4 regions of the Shewanella sp. 10N.286.52.A9 genome follow, and region 3 is predicted to be linked to each of the others. Evidence: predicted binding sites of a transcription regulator. Region 3 holds the regulator's gene; each other region holds the start of a gene.

Region 1 (6,193 bases), on a different contig from region 3:
ATCTTCGGTATTAACCATACTGACCAAGTCTTCAGGTGGATAAAGAGTGACTTGCCAAGGCCCCATTGGATCGTCCGCAACGTACCAATAAGTCCCACTGCTCAAGTACAGTTTTTTAGACTTTTTATCTCTAGCCACTGCGAATGGCGTATTCAGTATTCGCTCGTAATCACTATTGTCGATATCACGGAATTGAGGTTCGCCATCATAAGACAGCAACACACTCAGCCTTGAGCTGAAAATAATTTCTGGCGCGTCATTTTTAATATTATCTAAACTGCGTTTAACTTGGTCTGCGGTTTCTAAACTTGCAGAAAGGCGTGCCATTGAGATTTCAAAACTGGTGCTCGCTAATGCTTCAGATACCGTATCGGTAAAGGTTTGCTGATCTTCTTCAGTTGATGACGGCCAGCGGACTTCTGTCACCTGAATATTGCGCACCGTAGTGACATCATCATTTGTATCGATTCTGGCACTAAACCAAAAAGCGCCAAATACTGGGTCTGCTTGGTCTTTCACTTCAAACGACATAGCCGCACGACTTTGCAGCACATTACCTTCAAGCGATTCTGGCTGCGGTTGGTAAACAACTAATGTTCCTAACTTGGTTTCGACTTCTTGAGGCCATTCGAGAGCAAATACAGAAAAGGAACAAATCCAAAGCGTCAAGCTAATGCAAAGCTTATGAAACCATCGATGACTGGCGTAATTAATCATTATCCTTCCTTAGTCTTAGCTGGCGTAATATTGAGTATAACGGGCTGTGCTGAATTCGCTGCGAACAGTAGCAACGATTAATCCATTTGATTGCACAATTAATATACCGACAATTAACTGCAAAAGGGAAAAATCTTTATAAAATACAACTATAAATTGAGATAAGTAGAGGATAACTGCTAGATTAGATTCACCAGCAAAATGAAAGGCAAAACCATGGCTAAAAATTTATTTCAGAACCTTGATTTGAACCTGTTACATGTCTTTTTCATTTTGTACCAAGAACGAAATATGCGTTTAACCGCCAATCGTTTATTCGTCACTCAGCCCGCTATCAGTAAATCACTACAAAAGCTTCGCCATCATTTTGATGAAGAGTTGTTTGTGAAAATATCTACTGGCCTTGAACCTACATCATTTGCTGACAAGCTTTATAAAAGTGTTAGCCCAATCTACCAAAATCTTGAAATTGCGATTAACAGTGCCAATGTTTTTTCACCTGAAGCGTTAGATGACACGCTAAATATTGCCCTTTCTTCATTCTTACTCAACAGTATCGGCAGTAAGCTGTATGGCATAATTCATGCTGCGGCACCAAACTGCAAAGTTCATATGTATAAATGGTCTAATGACACTTTAGCTAGTATTCAACAAGATCAAATACATTTAGGAATTAATTATCAAGTAAGTCAGTTACCTGGAGAGATTTCTGAAACTGTCATAGCTCAAGATACGTTTAAATGCTATGTGAGAAATGGGCACCCTTGTAAAAAGAATATTATCACTATCCCTGAAGCTGCCGAATTTGACTTTGCCACTATCATCGCAGCAGATTGGAATGCCACTCGCACTTTTGCTCAACAAGTCTTTGAAAAATATAATCTAGATTACTCAATTAAGTTTCGTTCAGAACTGCCTTCTGCTGTTATTGAGGCCGTGAGTAAAACAGACATGATTGTGCCTTTATCTGGCTTTCTTGATATGAGTCTTTACCCTCAATTACGTGCTATTAAGTTTAAAAACAAAGAAAAATGGCTTCAGCAAGACATTGCTACATATATCCACTATAAAAACCGTTCTAGTCCATTAATGAATTGGCTTAGCCACCTTATTGCACAAGTATTTGATGAGAGTTCACAAAAAAGCCCAGCACAATAAAGTACTGGGCGTGAGCAACCAAATGGCTAAAATTTAGGTAGATAGGTATTGAAACACAATCAATACCTCATTAATCAAGCTCTAGGCCGATTACTGTTTAACAATTTCGAAATTAGTAAGGCTAAATTGATGTTGATTTAGTGTCGTGCTGCCACTTCTTAGAACCGCATGACTACCTAACGCATCAACCCCCTGATACGACACAAGTTCACAATCTTGGTTAGCTTTTGTAAATGTGTCCCAATCTTGAGTTAATTGATAACTAATACTGTCTGCTTGCAGCCCTGCTTTACAATAAAAGTTAATGAACGCGTCTTGTTCATTCTCTAATGAAACTTGCGGGTTAGCTAACTCTGATAACGTTGTCACGCCTGCTTCAAAGCCTTCTATTTGAATACCAACTGAAGTACGTGACTGGGTATTTTTTATTTCCACACTTTGTCCTACGCACGTGCCATTATCAACACGATGATAATCACAATCCTCTTCTACAATAACGTCATATGACATATGTACTTGAACGACATCATCCTCTTGAGCTTGAGCATTACGATGAATAATGTTCACCAAGCCTAAGCCAAACTCATGACGTCCTTTTTGAAACGCTAATTCGCTTCTTTCTTCCGTAAACTCTGCCCAAGAGTTGAAGTTCTCAGCGTCTCCAGCACTACACGAATTCGTGTCGTAATACTTCACAGTTTCATCGCTAAAAATGGTCGCACATTTAGTTGCAACGCCATCAGATAGCCAAATATTGGTGTAGCCATATAATTCATCGTCTTTTTTCATCCATGCTTCAAATTTAACTTGTGCAATAGAAACATCAGAAGGCACTAATAAACCAGTCTGTGGAAACGCTTCAGAATTTACAATTGCAGTATAAGTAGCAGTTTCAAGATCAAGGGCTACCAATTCTAACCCCTTATAGCTAAAATCCGGCTCTGGAATAGCTGGCTCTTGAGGCTCAGCAGGTCGATCAACAATATCCCAATCGTTCTCAATTTCGAAACCACCATCACCTTCAATGATGTACCACTTATGATGTTGGCCTACTACAGCATCTAATTCTTGTTCGAAAGGTCCCATTTCTGTAACCCCTTCGATAATGTATGTTTCACCATTTACGAATGCGTGAAAGTAGCTTTTCTCTTCGCTGTCATATAGCTCTTCACCATTAACCTTAATGTTGTCGATTTTTTCACTTGAATCAACCGTCACATAAGTAAAATGCCTATTCTCAAGCGTCATTGTGTACGAATCGATATCTGTCGCAACCGTCATATTTCCCGCTACAGAATACTCATCTGTGACTTCAGCTTCTAACTTTTCTAAGATTTCACCATGTACAACTTCTAAATGGTAACCATCTCTTACTTCAAAGGTATAACTATCATCAATACTGAAAGGACCAATCGCTTCTTCTTTATTATCAACTCCGTTAATAAGAAGGTAATAATCATCAGTTAATAAATGATCGCTAGCAGAACCTGCAACATCTGTGGCCATAGGATCGATAATTAACCCGTAGTCAAAACCAACAGTAATGGTTCTGTAATCACTTTCTGGAGATGAAGAATCTGATGAACAAGCTGTCATTAAAGCAGCAGTAACGAGCGTGGTTAATAGTTTAACTTTCATTTGTTTCTCTCATTAAATTTAGTCTTGAGGATGAGTGGTCCCATCTTGTTGCTATACCGTCACCTGACTGTGTAAGCGCTTGTTATGCAGCGTATATTAGTGACTAAAATGAAAGGTGAATAATTGTTAATCCTTATTAGCATCATAACCAAAAGTTATCAGATACATATTGATACAATTAAATTTGGAATGAGATAAAGCGAAAAGTAACCAATAAAAAAGCCCTTGATGATAATCATCAAGGGCTTTGAATTTAGCCTATGGCCAATTTACATGAGCGTTAAGCCAAAGCTTATAGGCTGTAGTAAAGTTGGAATTCCATTGGGTGAGTAGTACGAGATACTTGCTCACACTCTTCAGACTTAAGTGCAATGTAAGACTCAATAAAGTCTTTACTGAATACATCACCTTTAGTTAAGAATTCGTGGTCAGCTGCTAAGTTTTCTAGTGCGTTTTCTAGAGACGTTGCAACTTGTGGGATCTCAGCCGCTTCTTCAGCAGGTAGGTCATATAGATCTTTATCCATTGCTTCACCTGGGTGAATCTTGTTTTGGATACCGTCAAGACCAGCCATTAGCAATGCAGAGAATGCTAAGTATGGGTTAGCGGTTGGATCTGGGAAACGTGTTTCAATACGACGAGCTTTAGGGCTTGGTACCACTGGGATACGGATTGAAGCACTACGGTTACGTGCTGAGTAAGCAAGCATTACAGGCGCTTCGAAATGCGGTACAAGGCGCTTGTATGAGTTAGTACTTGGGTTAGTGAATGCATTCAATGCACGAGCGTGCTTGATGATACCACCAATGTAGTAAAGTGCAGTTTCACTTAAACCTGCATATTTATCGCCAGAGAATAAGTTAACACCATCTTTAGCTAAAGATTGGTGAACGTGCATACCACTACCGTTATCACCAACAATTGGCTTAGGCATGAATGTCGCTGTTTTACCGTATGCATGAGCAGTGTTATGAACAACATACTTCATGATTTGGATTTCATCAGCTTTGTTTGAAAGCGTGTTGAAACGTGTCGCAATTTCGTTTTGACCCGCTGTAGCTACTTCGTGGTGATGCGCTTCAACTACTTGACCTAATTCTTCAAGAATTAGACACATTGCACTACGAATGTCTTGTGATGAATCAACTGGTGCAACTGGGAAGTAACCACCTTTAACGAATGGACGGTGACCAGTGTTACCATCTTCGTAGCTAGTACCTGAGTTCCATGCCGCTTCTTTCGCGTCAACTTTTACGAAAGTACCTGACATGTCAGTACCAAACTTAACGTCGTCAAATAAGAAGAACTCTGGCTCTGGACCAATTAATACAGTGTCAGCAATACCGGTAGATTTTAAGTACTCTTCTGCTTTCTTAGCGATTGAACGTGGGTCACGCTCATAACCTGTCATAGTAGAAGGTTCTAAAATGTCACAACGAATAAGACCAGTCACTTCTTCAGTAAACGGATCAAGTAAGAAAGAAGAAGGATCTGGCATCAATACCATGTCAGATTCGTTAATACCTTTCCAACCGTTGATAGATGAACCATCGAACATTTTGCCATCTTCAAAGAAATCTTCGTTTACTTGATGAGAAGGAATAGAGACGTGCTGCTCTTTACCTTTAGTGTCTGTAAAACGTAAATCTACGAACTTAACTTCTAGTTCTTCAATTTGTTTTAATATTGATTCAACTGACATTCTTAAGCCTCCGGTAGGGTAAAGGGTTGTCCCTTAATATAATCTTGTTATTCGTCAGACAAACTATCTGCTTTGCGAATTTGTTCAATTAAAAGCTATTTCCATGCCAGAAAGGTAAGTGATTGATTTAAAGCTTAATAAAAAAATCACTAGCCATAGAAAAAGCCATATTGCACAAATACGGTGCACCACTACGATCACAATTGGTGCAAAAGTCCATTTCGGTGCAGGGTTTTTAGCGCATGAATTGATCTAGTTCATTAAAGCGTCATTTTATTGCGGCAGTATGATCCTTTTTCGTTTTTATCTTCTATCTTTAGTGTTTAATTTTTTATTAAAAACGACCTGTTCAAAAATAATCCTATCTACTCGGCGCTCGGTGGAGTAGAATGGCACGCTTTTTTATAGTGGCTATACTTATCAGCCCTATAAACTCCTATTTTTTATTTGATGGTATAGAGGTTTTATCCGTGTTAGAGAATTTACGTAACATCGCCATTATTGCTCACGTTGACCATGGCAAAACGACCTTGGTAGACAAGCTATTGGCTCAGTCAGGCACCCTTGAAAGTCGAGGCGAAGCCGCAGAACGTGTAATGGATTCTAACGATCTTGAAAAAGAACGTGGTATCACCATTCTGGCAAAAAACACTGCCATCAAATGGAACGACTACCGTATTAACATCGTAGACACTCCTGGTCACGCCGATTTCGGTGGTGAAGTAGAGCGTGTTCTATCTATGGTAGATTCAGTTTTATTATTAGTAGACGCAGTTGACGGCCCAATGCCTCAAACTCGCTTTGTTACTAAAAAGGCATTCGCACAAGGCCTTAAGCCAATCGTTGTTATCAATAAGATTGACCGCCCTGGTGCACGTCCTGATTGGGTTATCGACCAAGTATTCGACTTATTCGACAACTTAGGTGCAACTGACGAACAGTTAGATTTCCCTATCGTTTATGCTTCTGCATTAAACG
Region 2 (6,193 bases), on a different contig from region 3:
TAGTGTGTTTAATGTGTGCTCTGATTGGGCCTAAAGCCTGTTAGTGGCAACATTACTGAACCTAACATCACATCAATGCTGAGACGTCATTGTAATAAGGAATAAGCCATGAGCCGTTTAATCATTTTTCCCATTGCGTTGCTAGCGGCTGCTTGCGCTAGCGAGCCGCCTGTGTCGACAAATGAGTTAGCTTATGTAGAAAAGCCTACTGAAACTAGCTTTTGGTTTAGTGATGAACCTGAAGTGCAGCCTGCGCCTTTACAATATGACATTACTAAAGCCGGTCTAGCCCCTAAATCACATGTAAATATATTGGCTGAAAAAGTCGTAAATGAATTGGTATTACAAAATGACAGTTTACGCTCTGACCAACCTTTACTTGTAACCACTCCGGTTAATACCAGTGATTACAGCAAAACGGATGCTTTAGGCTTACAGTTACAGCAAGGTTTTGTTGCCGCTTTTCATAGTCATGAATTTAACTTGGTCGATTTAAACGTGGCGAATGCATTACGTTCAACTGAGCAGGGCGAGTTTATTTTAAGTCGAGATTGGAAGTTACTTCCGTCTGATTTGCCTGTCTCTCACGTTGTCGTTTCGACTATGGATACCACACCAATGGGCTTAGTTCTTAATGCAAGAATTGTGAATGTGACTAATAATCGGGTGGTGTCAGCAGTACAAACTTTTGTGAATATGAATAGTTTACCTGGCTATTTATCACCTTCAAATCAAGTCATTTTTCAAGATGGATTGCTTTTTCGCCATGAAGCGTCTGGTCAAGGTAATGCCGTAGTATTGGGAGCGAAATTATGAATAAGTTAGTGGTTCTATTGGTTTCATTATTGGCAATCTCGATAAGTGGTTGTGCAAGTAATGATAAATATGTGCAATGGGAAACAGAAGCGCCAGATCAGTTCCCTAAGTTAACTGCAATTGGTTATGCGCCTTTAGCGACTCAGCCTGCGAAAGAGCAGTCACATAAAGTTCTAATGGCCATGCAAGCGTCAAAAATCGCGGCATATCGAGAATTAGCAGAGCAGGTATATGGTCAACAGATTGATGCTCATAGCCAAATGAGCGACTGGATGCTCAATAACGAAACCGTTTCTGCCAATGTGTCAGGAATGATTAAAGGCGCGAAAGTAGTAAAAAGCTATCCTGCGGGTGATATGTATGTGACTGAGTTAGAGCTGGATTTTGCTCAGGTGTGGGATCTTTATCAGCAACAAAACCGCCCCCGTCGTGTAAAAGAAGTGACATACTTTTAATGTAAATTTCGACAGATATAAAAACCGCCAATAAAGGCGGTTTTTTTATGTTGGTCATTAGCGATGCTGTTTTGCCATTGGAGAGATTGCAGTTGACCTAGGATGAACTGTTTACATGGCTTAAATCGATATTAGCTTAACTTAGGCTTTGAGGTTTTGGCCCAAAGATGAAATTGTCGACGTTCGGCCTTTGTCGTTATAAGTTAAACTGGTGGCATTTCTACTCATTTGCATGGCTTGAGAAAAGCGATTTAAGCTCGCGATATTCAGTTCGATTAAGCTAGCATTTTGATTATTGATGTCTTTACACTCTTCGAGAATGGTTTTAGCTTCAGCGACTTTCTCAATGAGTTTAGGCTCTGAATTGAGCAAAGATTTATCTGGATGATTAGCTAATTTCTCATCATTTTGTTGAAGCGTATTCAAACACTCCACTTTTTCGCGTGCAAGTGCTAGCAAGGTGTCGGCATCTTGATCTGCTAAGGCCTGCTTTTCTGCAGATACAAGTTTTTTCAGCGACGACAAAGTGCCGTGCTGAAAAGATAACAGCTGTAGTAATTCATTCATAATTTACTCTTTATAAAAACCCACATCATAACGACAAGGCGTAATGCGATGATGATTGTTTATCCAAGAGCAGGTATGACGCTACTCTTGGTCGAAATTTAGTCCGCTCATGTCAGCTTCAAAGCTTGCAATATTCGCCGCTAATTTTTCAGGGTCGACTTTATAACGTCCCTCTGAAATGGCTGACTTTATTGCATCAACTTTGCTTTGATCAATTTCAGGTAAAGATGCCATGTTAGTTTGGGCTCCTTGCAGCTGCTGTGCTTGCGAGGTAATGCTGACCGAATCACTTTTAATAGGTGCAGCCTGTTGCCCAGCTGACTCGGCAGCTTTTGGGGCAGCACCTGAGTCACGATTAGTACGCAACTGAGTGTGTGATGCTGTTTTAAGATTGTTAATATCAATTGCCATTTTAGGCTCCAGCGTAATTTATGGTTTTCCTAACAGGCTATCGACCCTGTTGGAAAAAACTTTAGGAATATTTTACATCCTAACTTCAACTTCGCCAACTCCGGTGACAATGACATCTAATCGTCTGTTTGAGTTGGCATTTCTGACTCTTATTGCATCGCCTATATTGCCATCTCTTAATGCTTCACCAGCTGTTTTTATTTCAAAGCTATTTGTTTTTGCGTAAATGGATACCGAATCCCCCTTACAGACAAAACATAGGTTATTATTCAGCAATGGGGCTTTAGCTGCGACACGTCTTTTAGAGCGGGTGCCGATTATGTTGCTTGTGTCTGAGAAAAACTGTCCTCGGATACTGTGTTGGTCAACGTAATTAATTTCGATGGCTTCAGGAGTGATGAGCTCACCTTTTTCAATGATGCCAATTGCGGTGACGACGGGGTACATGACTTCGACTTTAACCGATAAGTACATTTGCCAAGGGTAATCGTAGTCTGGGCTGATGCAGCTAATTTTAACGGTATTGGTTCGATTAATCGGTCGGTCGCTTGCCATAGCAACAGAAAGAGGAGGGTAACAAGCGGGTGGCGTTAACCTTCCTTCTAAGCTTTGGGGAATGATATTCACTTTCGCATTGGGGTTGGCATTTGGACTGGTTGCAATTTTTTTTGCAACTGTCTCTTTAGCTAGCTCGGTGATGGTCGATAAAGTATAGGTAATAGTGCTTTGTTCACTGGCAAAAACCGGTAAATGAATGCAAAGAATGAGCAATAACAGTAATGTGTTTTTCTTCATATCTTGTTTCTAGCGGTGGTGGCCAGAATACCTCTATACTTTTAAGTTAAGCTAACAACGCTTTGATTTTGGATAAATGGTTATCGGGTAAATAAAGAGTCATAAGTTTGACTTTTTTGGCTTGAAAGCACCGATACGGTTTAAATAAGCAATAAGTATGCCTATTACCTAAATGCGATAGTCATCGCGACATAAATAATTGCAGCGTATGCTACAATTTGACAAATATGGCTTATGGTCGCTTTAAGTCATAAGTAATAAAGTCCTTAGGGGCAGTATAAATAAAACAAGGCAGGGTTATGTCGAGTATTCTTGAGTCAGTTAATAAACGTACGCAGCTTGTAGGTCAAAACAGATTAGAGTTGTTACTATTTAAGTTGAATGGACGTCAGCGTTTTGGCATTAACGTATTTAAAGTAAAAGAAGTGCTGCAATGTCCTCCGTTAACGACATTACCTCGTTTGAGTCCGCTGATTAAAGGTATTGCCCATATCCGTGGTTCAACCATCTCTGTGATTGATTTGAGTGCTGCAACAGGTGGGCGTCCTCTTACATCGACAGAGAATTGTTTTATTATCATTGCTGAATACAACCGAAGTATTCAAGGGTTCCTAGTCAGTTCAGTTGAACGTATTATCAATATGAACTGGGAATCGATTATGCCACCACCACAAGGGGCTGGGCGTAACTCTTATTTAACTGCGGTAACTGAAATCGAAGGTGAATTGGTTGAGATTTTAGATGTTGAAAAAATCTTAGACGAGATATCACCTGTTAAGACTGAAATCAGTGAAGAAGCTAATGAAGCGTTAACCATTGATCGTGACCAGCATTATCACATCATGGTCATTGATGATTCTGCAGTGGCGCGTAAACAAATTATTCGTTCGCTTGAGTCGCTTAATTTGCAAATTGATACCGCCATTGATGGTAAAGATGCGCTAGAAAAGCTTAAAGCGATTGCGACTGAGATGGATAATGTTGCTGACGAAATTCCTTTGATTATTTCGGATATCGAAATGCCAGAAATGGATGGTTATACCTTAACGGCTGAAATTAGAGACGATCCTAAGTTGAAAGACATTAAAGTGGTACTTCATACATCTCTTAGTGGTGTATTTAACCAAGCAATGGTTGAGAAAGTGGGTGCCAATGACTTTATCGCCAAGTTTAATCCAGATGAATTAGCATCTGCTGTAAATAAACACCTAATTTTATAAGCAATATTGATAAGTCTGACTATGATTAAATAGATAGTCAGACAGTTATTGTGAGCAATACGTTGTGCTTGTCGATAGTCGTGATAAGTTAATAAAAGTAACCTGTTCACTCTGAAGTGACGCTAGTGTCATTTCTTATAATAGGATGTAAATGTGACGAATAAATCACTCGCTGAAGCAGAATATAATCAGTTTAAGCTCTTTTTAGAACAGCACAGCGGCATTGTATTAGGTGACAACAAGCAATATTTAGTAAGAAGCCGATTAGCTCCTTTGATGGGTAAATATGATTTGCCGTCATTATCAGAAGTGGTTAAAAGGTCGATGAAGCCAACGGAAAGGCATTTAAGGGCGGAAGTCATTGATGCAATGACAACGAATGAGACCTTGTGGTTTAGGGACAAATATCCGTTCGAGTTGCTCAATAATGCGTTATTACCTGAATACAGTCGCTTAGGAAGACCGTTAAAAATTTGGTCAGCTGCTTGTTCTTCAGGGCAAGAGCCTTATTCGCTTGCGATGACGATTTTGGAATACCAGCAACGTAAACCAGGCGCATTACCTGGTAATGCAACCATTCAAGCGACAGATTTATCTCCGTCAATGCTTGAGCGTTGTAAAAATGCTGAATACGATAGTTTAGCCCTAGCTAGAGGGTTATCACCTGAGCGTAAGCGCCAATTTTTTGATCCTTTGCCTTCCGGTAACATGAAAGTAAAAGATAATGTAAAGCGTTTGGTAAACTTTAGGGCACACAATCTTCTTGAAAGTTATAGCCTTTTAGGAAAGTTTGATATTATTTTTTGCCGTAATGTTCTGATTTATTTTGCCCCAGAGGCAAAAGCAAAAATATTGCGGCAATTTGCTGCCGCTTTAAACCCTAACGGTATTTTGTTTTTAGGGGCGTCAGAGTCTATCTCGGGATTAACGGACGAGTTCAATATGGTTAGGTGCAACCCTGGTATATATTACCAGAAGAAGAGTTAACTATAATTTATTGTAATAGTTGAATATTTTTATTTATTAATGCCAGCATTCGTTGGCATTTTCATTTTTATCATTTCATTTCTAATAATCTAATTTTTTTGGCATAAGCTTTGCTTTAATTCTGTCAGTTAGCTGGTGGAGGCAATTTTATGGCGATTAATTTTGAAAATGGTTTAGGTATACATCAATACTCTTTGGGCATACGTGCACAACGGGCTGAAGTGCTATCCAGCAACATCGCCAATGCTAATACGCCAGGTTATAAAGCTCGAGATGTCGACTTTGCCGCAGCAATGAACAGCGCACGCGCTAAGCAAAGTGGATTACAGATGAGTCAAACAACTGACAAACATTTCGACTTGAAAGCGTTAAGCCAGGAAAACGTAAAGTTTAGAGTGCCTAATCAACCAGATACAGGTGATGGTAACACCGTTGATTCTCAACAAGAACAAGCGGCCTTTATGCAGAACTCCTTGGAATATCAAATGTCACTGGGTTTTCTTGAAAGCAAGTTCTCAGGCATGCGTAAAGCTATTAGAGGTGATTAATCATGAGTCTATTTAATATTTTTAATGTGTCGGGTTCTGGTATGTCAGCACAATCAGTGCGACTTAATACTACCGCCAGTAACATTGCCAATGCTGATTCAGTTTCCAGTAGTGTTGATCAGACTTATAAGGCTCGCCATCCAATTTTTGAAGCCGAAATGGCCAAAGCAAGCCATGAGCAAAATAGTTCTCACAGTGTCAGTGTTAAGGGCATTGTTGAAAGTGATAAACCGTTATTAAAGGAGTTTTCTCCTGATCATCCTATGGCTGATGGTGACGGCTTTATTTACAAACCGAATGTCAATGTGATGGAAGAGATGGCGGATATGATTTCAGCCTCTCGTTCTTATCAAATGAATGTCCAAGTGGCTGATGCGGCAAAATCTATGCTGCA
Region 3 (6,193 bases):
TCGTCATCATCCATCCCCGCCATCCCCATCATGGAGTGCTCGGCATCTTCACGGATAACATCGACGACGTCATCAATGGTAATACGGCCTAATAACTTCTGCTGTTCATCAACGACAGGGGCTGAAATCCAGTCATGACGTTCGAATAACTGTGCCACTTCATTATCTGGCATATCAACAGGGATACTTTCAAGCTCCGGATCCATGATGCTGCGGATCGTTTCGCTAGGGTTACAGGTTAATAGATCGGCTAAACGGACCCCGCCAAGTACATGGTCGTTTTTATCGACCACATAGAGTGTATCTGTCGTATCGGGTAAATTGCCTCGTTGGCGTAAGTAACGCAGTACCACATCAATATTCACGTCGGGACGTAAAGTCACGGTATCGGTATTCATGATACTGCCGGCAGTATCTTCAGGGTAGGATAACGCTTGTTCAACTCGGTGACGGTCTTGGCTACTCATCGATTGCAGTACTTTCTTATACACTGCATCTGGCAAGCTACGTAAAATATAAGCTAGGTCATCGGTGTCCATTCCTGAAGTGGCTTGCGCAACTTTTTCAGGTGTCATGCCACTGATAAGCGAATCTTTTAACTCTTCACCGAGTTCTTCAAGAATTTCACCGGCTTGTTCTTGGTCGATAAGTTGCCACAACACTTGGCGTGTTTTAGGGGGAGATGACTCAAGAATGAGGGCGACATCAGAAGCGGCCATATCATGCAGCATATTGCGCACATGCACAAACATACCACTACCAAGTGCTTGGGTGAGCTGATTTAGGCGCTGTTCTGTAAGTTCGCTATCTATCACTTCGATACTCATTCGCCACTCCTCAAAAATTCGATTGCTAATATTAACTTAACAGTGTGTAAAGGGAGAAGCAGTTTCTAATATGGCGTTGATTGCCGTATAAAAAATAAGCAGGTTATGGTGTGGGTCATGACATTATTATAGTTAACTATAACTGTTTGTTGTTGATAATTTGCCGTTGATTGGTTTAATGCGCTTTGAGCAGCGCAAAAGCTTAGTTTAAGCGTATTCCCGAGTAGGATATGAGGTTAATAAAGCATGGCTGTTAGCGGTTTGGAGTCGTAAATTTCAATGTTTTGCTAGTAAGTGATAACTAGCAACGAGTTAGCCTGAAAGCGTTAAATCATATAAAAGGATTAGCTTTCTTCGTCAAATTTGTCGTTAATCAGTTGGCAAACCGCATCTAGTGCTTGCTGCGCATCAGGGCCTTCAGCCTGAACAGTAATCACTTTTCCTATACCACTTTCTAGCATTAATAAACCTAACACACTCGCTGCGCTGGCTTGTTTGTCACCTTGAATCAAGGTAATGCTGGCTTTAAATTCCGTAGCCAATATAGCTAATTTTGTTGCCGCTCGAGCATGAAGCCCAAGTTTATTACTGATGGTGATTTCTCTGGAGATACTCATCGTCACAGGTTGAGCTCTCGGTGGCGAGCGCTAACTTGGTGTTTACTGTTACTGAAGCGCTGTGTGAGTTGATCTGCAATATAAACCGAGCGATGCTGTCCACCTGTGCAGCCAATCGCGATGGTAAGGTAACTGCGATTATTGCGCTCAAGGTGCGGCATCCAAGTATCAAATAAATTCTCAATCTGCCAGATGAACTTATTGACTAGGGGTTGTCTGCCTAAGAATTCTTGTACTGGTTGATCAAGACCTGTTAATGGTCTTAACTCTGGCTCCCAATGTGGGTTTGGCAAAAAGCGGACATCAAACATAAAGTCGGCTTCAGTAGGCATACCGTGCTTGAATCCAAATGATTCAAAGTGAATGACTAATTCTTTATCAACACTGCCCATAAGAATTTGTCGGACTTGATCGCTCAAATCGTAAATATTCAGCTGAGATGTGTCGATGTAGTGATCAACCATTTTGGCAATTGGTTCGAGCAATCGACCTTCAAGTTGAATCGCTTCTTGTAATGAGATTTGATTTTTTGACAGCGGGTGTAATCGACGTGTTTCACTGTATCGTTTTAGCAGTACTTGATCATTGGCATTTAAAAATAAACTAATGATCGTGGTATCGTCGGACAATAAAGCAATTTGCTGCTCTAATACTTTGCCTTGCTCTTCGATATTACGCACATCAACACTGATGGCGACAAGTTCGTTATTTCCTTTTAGCTGCTCTAGTAGGCTGCCAATCAGTGGGAGAGGCAGGTTATCAACACAGTAATAACCTAAATCCTCTAACACTCTTAAAGCAACTGACTTACCTGAGCCCGATCGTCCTGATACGATGACAAGTTTCATGCAGTAATAACCTGATACAGTTCTGTAGCGTCATGACTCTTTCGAAGTCTTTTAAGGATGAGTTTATCGCTTAATTTCTCAGCCATACTTGATAACGTGCTTAAGTGTTGCTGACATTGCTCAGAAGGAACCAATAAGGCAAATAAAATGTCTACTGGCTTCTTATCAATAGCATCAAAGTCGATAGCTTCTTCACATTTGATCAAAATAGCGATCGGCGATTCAATGTCGTCTAAACGCCCATGTGGAATCGCAATGCCATTGCCGATACCTGTGCTACCCATTTTTTCACGTGCTATTAAACTTTCGAAAATAGCTTGTGAAGATAGAGTAGGGTACTGGTCAGCCATTAAATTGCTGATAAGTTCCAGTACCTTTTTCTTACTGCCCGGAGTGGCACAGGTAGTGCACGCCGGCTGCAGGATGGTGCGAAGTTCCATCGTTAGTGTTTAATTAACTTCTCTTTGTGTTTAATTACCTGACGGTCTAATTTGTCTATCAGGGCGTCAATTGCGACATACATATCTGCGTTTTGAGATACGGCAAAAACTTCACCTCCTTTGAGGTGCAATTTAGCTTCGGCAATCTGTTGTAACTTTTGTACATTGAGCACAACGTGAACATTATTGATCTGTTCGAAGTGACGTTCAAGCTTTGAAAACTTAGTTTGCACATACTCACGTAAAGATTGAGTAATTTCGATATGGTGTCCAGTCAGGTTAATTTGCATAGATCATCCTCCAATAACAAAGGCTTATAAGCTTTTGCGTTGGTTTGAGGGAGGGATGAGCATTGCTTCACGATATTTGGCGATCGTACGCCGAGCAACATTGATCCCTTGTTCAGCCAGTAGCGTCGCCATTTTACTATCGCTAAGTGGCTTTTTCTGGTTTTCTGCAGCGACCAGCTTTTTGATAAAGGCTCTGATTGCTGTAGAAGAACACTCTCCGCCATCATCGGTACTTACGTGGCTAGAGAAGAAGTATTTTAGTTCAAAAAGGCCGCGAGGGGTGTGCATATATTTTTGAGTTGTAACCCGTGAGATGGTCGATTCATGCATCTCTACCGCTTCGGCAATATCATTTAATACCATAGGCTTCATGGCTTCTTCGCCGAACTCAAAGAAACCTTGCTGGAATTGAACAATACAATTTGCCACTTTTAACAGGGTTTCATTGCGGCTTTCAATACTTTTAATAAACCATTTGGCTTCTTGTAAGTGACCGCGAATGAATTGGCTGTCAGCTTGATTGGCTGAGCCTTTTGCCATGGCGGCATATTGCTGATTTACGCCTATTTTAGGCATATTATCTGGGTTTAATTCTACGACCCAACGGCCATTCTTTTTAAACACTGTGACATCTGGGATGACGTACTCATCTTTGATTGGAGTAATTTGTAACCCTGGGCGAGGGTTCAGTGTTTGGATAAATTGAATCGCTTCGCGTAAATCATCTTCTTTAAGCTTGGTTTTACGCATTAGTAATCTGAAATCACGGCCTGCTATTAAATCTAGGTGTTCAGATATCAGTAATTTTACATTTTCTATGCAAGGGATTTCGCTTGGGTATTGTCCCAATTGAATCATCAAACATTCGCTTAAATTTCTTGCAGCGACGCCCACTGGATCAAAATGTTGTACACGCTTTAAAACGGCTTCAACCTCATCAAGTTCAATATCCTCAAGACCGAGTGCATCGAGAATATCTTCTGTTGATTGGGTTAAGTAACCTCTATCATCAATTGCGTCGATGATGGCTGTCGCAATGGCGAGGTCATTTTCAGAAAATGGGGTTAAGTTTTTTTGCCATTCTAAATGTTCGTATAAACCTTCAGTCGTTTCACCTTGAAATGGCATATCGTCATCACGGCTTACAGCGCCAGAACCTGAGTTAGGAGAGGCGGTGTAGACTTCATCCCAAGTGGTATCCATTGGTAAGTCTTCAGGCATGGACTCTTTCGTAAGTGACTCTGTTGTATCGACTGATGAGGTGTCTTTTTCTACGCTGACTTGGCTGTTATCGCTAAAATCGGTGTCAGTTTGCTGAGCATTGTCTTTGACTGGTTCTTTTGCTTTGGCAAACTCATCCTCAAGCTCAAGAAGAGGATTTGAGTCAAGTGCTTGCTGAATTTCTTGCTGTAGCTCCAAAGAGGAAAGTTGCAATAAGCGAATGGCTTGTTGCAACTGCGGGGTCATTGTCAGGTGTTGACCCATTTTAAGTTGGAGTGAGGCTTTCATTTACCGCTTATCCCTAATTGAATTTCATCATCGCGACTACAATGTTATGGGTCTAGCACCTTTGTAAGTGTTAGCTAGACTTTAACCGAACTTGGGTTCTACTTTGCCAAAAATTAGCGTTAAGTTTTGAGTCTAGTGTATAACGCTAAAAAGTGGGACTGGTTGGCCGCGAAAATGCCATGCTTGTACACTAAAGAATGCTAACTATAGCTTGAATTGCTCACCTAAGTATACTGACCTGACTTGCTGATTGTCTAAGATCTCAGCAGGCGTACCTTCAGCAATTAAATCTCCGTGGCTGACAATATACGCACGCTCACATACATCAAGTGTTTCACGGACATTATGGTCAGTAATCAATACTCCAAGACCACGATTTTTTAGTTGTTGAATAATTTTCTTAATATCTATCACGGAGATAGGATCAACACCCGCAAATGGTTCATCTAATAAAATAAACTTAGGATTGGCGGCTAAAGCGCGTGCTATTTCTACACGTCGACGTTCACCACCTGATAGAGCCATACCTTGGCTGTCACGAATATGGGTAATATTGAACTCTTCTAATAAGTGCTCTAACTCTTCGATTCGTTGCTCACTCGATAAGGTTTTACGGGTTTGCAGCACCGCCATGATGTTATCGTGCACAGTGAGTTTTCTAAAAATACTGGCTTCTTGAGGTAAGTAACCAATACCTTTACGAGCACGTAAATGCATTGGGTCTGCAGTCAAGTCGTCAGAATCAATCAAAATACGACCTTTATCGCTTTTGACTAAGCCAACAACCATATAAAAGGTTGTGGTTTTACCTGCACCATTTGGCCCTAAAAGACCAACAATCTGACCCGTTTTAACGGTTAGGCTAACGTTTTTGACAACTTGGCGGCTTTTATAGCTTTTTGCTAAGTTTTCAGCTGTTAAGGTAATTTGTGTCATTATTGCTTTTGCTCTGCCGCAGGGGTCGTTATGTCTGCATTGGTTGAGTTTTGAATATCAGATTCTTGAGGGGTGACTGATTCAAGGAGGGCATCAGTGTTAGTTTCAACAGCATTTGCCTCAGGAGTCACTGTTTGATTCTCAGTTACATTGTTAGGTGCATTGTCAGTCGCATCAGCATCTGGGTTATCAAGCGAATCATTATTTTCTATCGGCGCTTCGTCTGAGTTATCAAGTTCTTCGTTTTCTTTATTCAAGTCAGGGTAATTTTCTGGCTGAAAAATAGTGATAACTCTGTCTTTTCCTTCACCTGTGCTTTCAGCGATCAGTTGCTGTTTATCAATATTATAGCTAATGAGATTACCAGTAACCTGGCTGCCTGCCTGGTCAAGTTTTGCATTGCCTTTTAAGGTTAAAATACTGGTTGAAAGCTCATATTTTATTTCGTTCGCACTTGCGGTACCGATACGGCCATCATCGAGTTCTTGTGAGAATGTGGCTGGATTACCTGTCGCAATCATGGTTTTTTTGCCACCCGACTCTTCACTGAATGCACGTAATTGATCGGCATTAATATTAATGGTGCCTTGCGTCACATTCACTGGGCCGAAGAAAATCACTTGGTTATTTTTAATATCTGCTTTTTGGCTGACGGCAGCAACTTTAAGCTCTTGTTGTAAATCACCTTCTTTGGCATGAACGCCGGTGACTGTCACTAAGCTCAAT
Region 4 (6,193 bases), on a different contig from region 3:
CGTAAGCCTGTTACCTGATTGGCCAAATTCTGACATCGTGCCCAATCAAAAGTTCTTGAGCGAAACCTTGCAGCAAATACTTGAACAATACCCAGCTCAGCTGTCCCATTACAATAAACAAGATTTCGATAACATGTCCTGGGTATGCCAGCGTTGGTTAGAAATAATGCCGATTACCGCAGAAGAAAAATATCAATGCATTAATAGTCATAACCATAAAATGACCGAAGAATTACTTACAAGCATCATTAAGTAACCCAAGCTAATACCACAAACACTGACTTTATACTCTTTCTAGAAATTTTTTGATCCATTCCTGCCGTCTCACGTAATGGTAAATAACAAGTGCATGATTGATTGGTAAAACAAATGCTAATACAGCTAATACAAACCCTTTCGTCTTTTATGTACATCACCAACGTCAGAATATGCGAGCGAAAATAAATGGAAAATTTTCAATCACAAACTGTTCAAAGTCGTTATGATAAAGGCATGTTATCTAAAAATAATAATGCCATGACGACAAATGATTCCAGTGACAATAACGCAATTGATAATCAAGCCAGCAACGATGAAGCCAAGTACCTTGCAGATTTGATGATGCAAGTGGCCAACCAGCGTAGTAAAGCTGCTTTCGCCAAGTTATTTGCTCATTTTTCTCCCAAAATTCGTGCTTTTGGGGTTCAGCGTTTAAGCCAACAAGGTTTAGCAATGGATCTCGTTCAAGAAACCATGACACGAGTGTGGACCAAAGCGCATTTATACAACGCCGATAAAGCCGCTGTGAGTACCTGGGTGTTTACCGTTATGCGAAATCAATGCTTCGACATGCTTCGTAAAGTACAAAATAATCGTGAAGATGCGTACGGTGATGACATTTGGCCACTATTTGAATCTGATGAGAGTGATGAAACCGATAACGACTTCAAATTATCAGCCACATTACTAAAACATGTTGATGACTTACCTCCGTTACAAAAGCAAGTGGTTCAAGGCATCTACATGCAAGAATTAACGCAGCAAGAGCTCGCTGACAAATTAAAAGTGCCCATTGGTACAGTCAAGTCAAGATTACGTTTAGGTTTAGAAAAGTTAAAAGGCTTCATGGAGAAACATTATGATTAAGTACCACCCAAATCAGGAATTGTTATCGCTCCATGCGAAGGGTCAATTACCGTTATCTTTATCTATCGCAGTATCAGCACATTGTGAGCTGTGCCCCCAATGCACTGAGCAATTAATGGCGTTAACTTTAAAAGCCTCTGACGACAGCTTTTCACTCGCGCCGATGTCCTCTATCGACACTGATGGTTCTGATTTAGACGCAGACTTAGATGCCCTACTCGCTGACATGATGCAAGATGACGTACTTGAAGCAAAAGAAGTTGAAGCAAGTAATCAAACTCATGTTGCTAACCATGTTAACGTATCGATTAAAGGACATGAATACACCTTACCTCGAGCATTTAGCCAGCAAATTAACAACAGCTGGCAAGGTATCGGTAAGGTCAACCGGATACGATTAGACACAGGTGAAAAGCAAGCGAGAGCGAGCCTGCTGCACATTGCTGAAAATGGAGAAATTCCACAGCACAGTCACAAAGGCCAAGAGCTAACCTTGTTACTCGCTGGTGAATTTAGTGATGAGTTCAATACCTATACAGCCGGTGACTTTATCATGCTCGATTCTGAGCATGAACATAGTCCTAAAACCATTGATGGTTGTTTATGTTATACCGTTGTCGATGCACCTTTATACTTTACTAAAGGTATCAGTAAATTGCTTAATCCAATCGGTGAACTGATTTACTAAATAGCCTATGAAAATGTTCATAAACAGCCTGTGTTTCAGGCTGTTCTATTTTGATAATTAGCGAATTTATACTAGGTAATCAGCTTTTAAAGTAGGCTTCTTAATAACAATGCTCAAACCTTATGTTTAAACGATCGTAAACTCGATACGAAATGACATAATTGAGGGATACCATTTAACAAAATAGCGAAGTTAACCACTCATTAGCACACTGAATTAGTGTAACTTTATCAACACCCTTTCAGTTTTAGCTTGGTTTTTATACGACAAAAAGACGTATCGCTCACCTTTTAGTCTTAAACTGTTCTATTTTGTAAAATATGTATTGCTATATTAAAAATATACGCATATTATCCACAATGTTATTAAGTTAACTTGTATTTAACTGTTTACCCTTCTGTTATTCATAACTGCACTCGTAAACCCACACTACAAGTCACGCCTTTTGGTTAAACATTGTCATTTGTTTGTCATATGCCTGTGTTCAACTAGACAAAGCAAGTAAGTTGGCGATTAAAATAAATAATCAACACGACTTGTCAGTGTAATAAGCACAGTTAACTTAAGCACACACATTAGCTTCAATAAGCCCAAACTTACGCAACACAACTGCTTAAGGATATTTATTGTTATTACTTACTCACCAGATAGGTGAAAATTAAAAAAAGGAGTGTGGCATATGTCATACAACATTAATGGTCACGAAATTACAGTCAATTTCCCTGTAAATTCAATATCATCAAACAAAAACTCAATAGCTTTTACTGACAGCCAAGGTAAAACTAAAACAACTTTTTCAAAGCGCACTGAAGCGTTAAAATTTATGAAATGGTTGATAACGGCTAACAAGTAACACCTTCCATAACGCTTGCGTTATTCATTTGCTCAGTTACTCAATAAACATCGCTTCTCGGTATTTCCTCTCACACTTTACCGGACGTTTATTAGAACTGAGCAACATGAAACAGCCCCATTCGCTTCACTTCCAGCACTAATACTTAAACAACTTTCTTTAGCTACAGTTAACTTACTGACCATATTTGCGTATATACCTAGCTAGCATACTTGTATTACCCAATAAACCACCTTGGTGTAAATACATAACAGGCCAAGTATTATCGACAGTTTCCGCTTTATAATCTTTATTTAAAAAGTGCTCCAGCATGATAAATCCAACGGGATCATAAAGTAGCTCAAACTCAATGCCAGAATCACACACACGACGCCACATGTCATAACACTGTCGATTAAGTTTTCCAAAGTGATACTTAGTACCATTTGATACAATATGCGGGTGAAACTCACTCTGTGATGTTAACTGACTAAACTGATGCGTTAGGTAATTGTCTCCCCCCACGCAACTGCAGGTTATGACATTAACTGTTACAGTTGGCTGACTCGCCTGCGGAAGGTAGCGCTTAAAAAATCGTTGCAAGAATAATGCTGTTGTGCCCGTACCTGAAGGCAAAAACAGATTTAATCTAGTCATATTCTGCTGATGCATCCAACTCAAAATTTGCAGGCCTAATGTTTCAAGCCCTTCTGCAGCATACTCACATCGTCCACCTTCAGGAATATAGATCTCATTCGCAGATGCTTGTTTCGCTAAATCAGACACATAGCTATCAAGATTGCCGCTTACATGTTTAGGTTTCTCGACAATATTGGCGCCATTATTAAGCGCTGCTAGGTAGTTCCCCTGTGGGTTTTGTTTAAGATAATCAGCGATATGATCCACATGATAATCTAACTGCCATCCGCGCAACTTAGCCAGCACTGCAAGTGAATGTAATGAATTAGCTTGAGGTGAACCGTATCCAATAACCTTATTGATATGAGGAAAGTCCTGGGTCAAGAAGAATTGAAACTTACGGGCTTTGTTTCCGCTAAAATCAGGATGAATCAAGTCATCTCGCTTAACAAAAACCTCACGATCAGCAAATCTCATTTTATCAACGGGCGTGTCGATTGAGATATCCGCAAGAGATACATTAGAGCCAGCTGCAAACATAAGTAACGTCGCTTAAATAAAGAGTTATAGTCTGTAGTGGTATTTTAACTAACTATTAGCGATTTTCGCTATCATCAATTGTCGACAGCCCAAACTAAGTCAAGTAATGTCTTCTAACCTTCTAAATAAATCAAAATAAAATCAATAATTATCAACCACTTAAAATAAACAGAAAAGCTAATGAAAATATTGGCATAGTTTTGGCTTTCTAGTGATTATTATCACCAATGGAATATTGGTCATTTCATTAACCAGTTTTGTATGACTTAGGGAGCACCAATGTCAGTCTTGAGATTAATTTTTAATATCGCATGGTTCATCATGGGCGGATTTGTAATGGGTCTAGCATGGTGGCTAGCAGGCTTATTGTGTTTTATCAGTATTATTGGTATTCCATTTGGCCGTGCTTGCTTCGTGATTGGTGAAATGGCGTTCTGGCCATTTGGACAAGAAAACGTTAACCGTAAACATTTAAAAGGATTTGAAGATATTGGTACTGGTCCATTGGGCATGATTGGCAACGTTATTTGGTTCTTATTCTGTGGTATTTGGCTCGCGATTGGTCACTTAACCCATGCTGTAGCTTGCTTTGTTACCATTATCGGTATTCCGTTTGCAATACAACACGTAAAACTCGCACTACTGAGCTTAACACCAATTGGCCAAACCGTTGTGGCAAAAGAAAGCTACTAACAGGTCACTTATGACTGAAAGCAAAGATATTGGACAGTAGCGTTAAAACAAAAACACCTTATATTCAGCTAGCAGATTATGAGGTGTTTCTGTTCAGTTTTAAATAGAGTAAACCATTCTAAATTTCGTTATTTTTGTGGTTAAAACCAGCAATAAAAAACTCTACTTTGCCACAAGATTTACAGGCAAACATATCAAAATCTTCTTTATTAACAAACAGCTCGCCAAGTTCACCTAAAACGCCCCAGCGCGTACCTTCATGAAAACTTTTAGTACCAATAAATGTAAGGCTACTCTTGCATCGAATACAATCAATACTCGCTTTGTTAGGTGAAGCGACTGGCGCTGGTTGACCTTTTTCACAGTTACAATTCCAACAAACTTGAAAGCCATCATCAATGACGGTATTACAATTTTCGCATGTCCACGACATCCACTTTCTCCTATGACGCTAACACACTAACAATATGCTGAAATTCTGCTTCAGTCACAGGTTGAACACTCAACCTTGCCCCTTTACTCACTAATACCATATCAGCAAGTTGAGGATCAGCTTTAAGCGCTTTTAAGGTAATAATCTGCTTAAAGGTTTGCCGATAAGTTAAATCCACAGCAACCCAGCGCGGATTTTCAATATCTGATTTAGGATCATAATAACTTGACTCATTATCAAAAGCACTCTGGTCGGGATAAGGCTCAGATGATACTGTCGCCAAGCCAACAATACCCGGCACTTTGCAACTGGAATGATAAAACAATACCGTATCTCCCACTTTTACCGCATCACGTAAAAAGTTACGCGCTTGGTAATTACGGATCCCTTCCCAAGGTTCAGTTTGGTTTTCACATTGCTGTAAATCGTCAATACTGAACTCGTCTGGCTCAGACTTCATTAACCAATACGCCATTTTGCAATCCTATTGTTTAAGCTACTTTTGATGAGTATTGTAGTATGTTTCTTTTTTAGATCTTTGATTTTGCAATCGGCAGAGATGCATCACTGCCCCACTCACTCCACGATCCATCATATAAGGCAGCATCATATAACCTTGTATCTGTTCCACTTGATATAAGCGCTACCAAGCCAATACAAGCAGTAATTCCTGAGCCACAGCTAAATACAACCCGCTTACTATCTTCAGGTAATATGCTGGAAAATAAATGGCGCAATTCATTAGGACGCTTGTATGTATTACCATTTAGCACATTGGCAAAAGGGAGATTTATTGAGTCAGGAATATGGCCGCTTCTCACGCCTTGTCTTGGTTCATCAACCAAGCCATTAAAACGCGCAGTAGCCCGAACATCAATCACACTAAATTTTTTATCAGTGAGGTTGATTAACACTTCTTGTTTTGACACAAGCTGACGAGCATCGAAACAAGAGTCCATAAATGAGATCACATCACTGCCAACATTAACTAGGCTTTCTACGTTTTTCGTATCAATGGTTAGATATTCAGATGAAGTTGGATAGCCCTGTTTAATCCATTCAGGCAGACCGCCATCTAAAATAAACACATTACTCAAACCAAACGTATGAAATATCCACCACGCACGTGGAGACGAATATATTCCCTGATTATCATATAAAACAAGTGTTGAATATTCTGAAATACCCAGCTTATTGATAACCTTATTCACTTGGCTTTGGCTCGGAAATGAGTGCACACCAG

The links. Region 3 encodes sigma-54, which starts transcription at its own class of promoters, with help from an activator protein. Its sites were predicted from a motif close to GTTGGCACGNNNNTNGNNT; they were not measured.
Region 1: the regulator sigma-54 is predicted to act here: its motif matches at 5,308-5,326, upstream of glnA (glutamate--ammonia ligase).
Region 2: the regulator sigma-54 is predicted to act here: its motif matches at 3,191-3,209, upstream of flgA (flagellar basal body P-ring formation chaperone FlgA).
Region 4: the regulator sigma-54 is predicted to act here: its motif matches at 4,013-4,031, upstream of AB4128_RS03650 (YccF domain-containing protein).

Annotation. Positions count from the first base shown of each region.
Region 1 covers NZ_JBFRJQ010000001.1:139,187-145,379, forward strand. Annotated here, with positions in the region: gene AB4128_RS00685 (carbohydrate-binding family V/XII) at 1-717, opposite strand, end outside; gene AB4128_RS00690 (LysR family transcriptional regulator) at 934-1,875, shown strand; gene AB4128_RS00695 (hypothetical protein) at 1,966-3,513, opposite strand; gene glnA (glutamate--ammonia ligase) at 3,806-5,215, opposite strand; gene typA (translational GTPase TypA) at 5,686-6,193, shown strand, end outside.
Region 2 covers NZ_JBFRJQ010000012.1:141,774-147,966, forward strand. Annotated here, with positions in the region: gene AB4128_RS11490 (FlgO family outer membrane protein) at 109-816, shown strand; gene AB4128_RS11495 (LPP20 family lipoprotein) at 813-1,271, shown strand; gene AB4128_RS11500 (flagella synthesis protein FlgN) at 1,413-1,838, opposite strand; gene flgM (flagellar biosynthesis anti-sigma factor FlgM) at 1,920-2,249, opposite strand; gene flgA (flagellar basal body P-ring formation chaperone FlgA) at 2,322-3,044, opposite strand; gene AB4128_RS11515 (chemotaxis protein CheV) at 3,344-4,264, shown strand; gene AB4128_RS11520 (protein-glutamate O-methyltransferase CheR) at 4,418-5,251, shown strand; gene flgB (flagellar basal body rod protein FlgB) at 5,401-5,799, shown strand; gene flgC (flagellar basal body rod protein FlgC) at 5,802-6,193, shown strand, end outside.
Region 3 covers NZ_JBFRJQ010000006.1:173,709-179,901, forward strand. Annotated here, with positions in the region: gene mgtE (magnesium transporter) at 1-827, opposite strand, end outside; gene AB4128_RS05860 (HPr family phosphocarrier protein) at 1,172-1,444, opposite strand; gene rapZ (RNase adapter RapZ) at 1,447-2,292, opposite strand; gene ptsN (PTS IIA-like nitrogen regulatory protein PtsN) at 2,289-2,732, opposite strand; gene hpf (ribosome hibernation promoting factor) at 2,735-3,022, opposite strand; gene AB4128_RS05880 (RNA polymerase factor sigma-54) at 3,047-4,531, opposite strand; gene lptB (LPS export ABC transporter ATP-binding protein) at 4,736-5,467, opposite strand; partial or broken gene lptA (lipopolysaccharide transport periplasmic protein LptA) at 5,662-6,193, opposite strand, start outside.
Region 4 covers NZ_JBFRJQ010000004.1:245,184-251,376, forward strand. Annotated here, with positions in the region: gene AB4128_RS03630 (LON peptidase substrate-binding domain-containing protein) at 1-256, shown strand, start outside; gene AB4128_RS03635 (sigma-70 family RNA polymerase sigma factor) at 445-1,125, shown strand; gene AB4128_RS03640 (ChrR family anti-sigma-E factor) at 1,118-1,813, shown strand; gene AB4128_RS03645 (1-aminocyclopropane-1-carboxylate deaminase/D-cysteine desulfhydrase) at 2,841-3,824, opposite strand; gene AB4128_RS03650 (YccF domain-containing protein) at 4,104-4,517, shown strand; gene AB4128_RS03655 (hypothetical protein) at 4,636-4,950, opposite strand; gene AB4128_RS03660 (EVE domain-containing protein) at 4,961-5,425, opposite strand; gene AB4128_RS03665 (sulfurtransferase) at 5,481-6,193, opposite strand, start outside.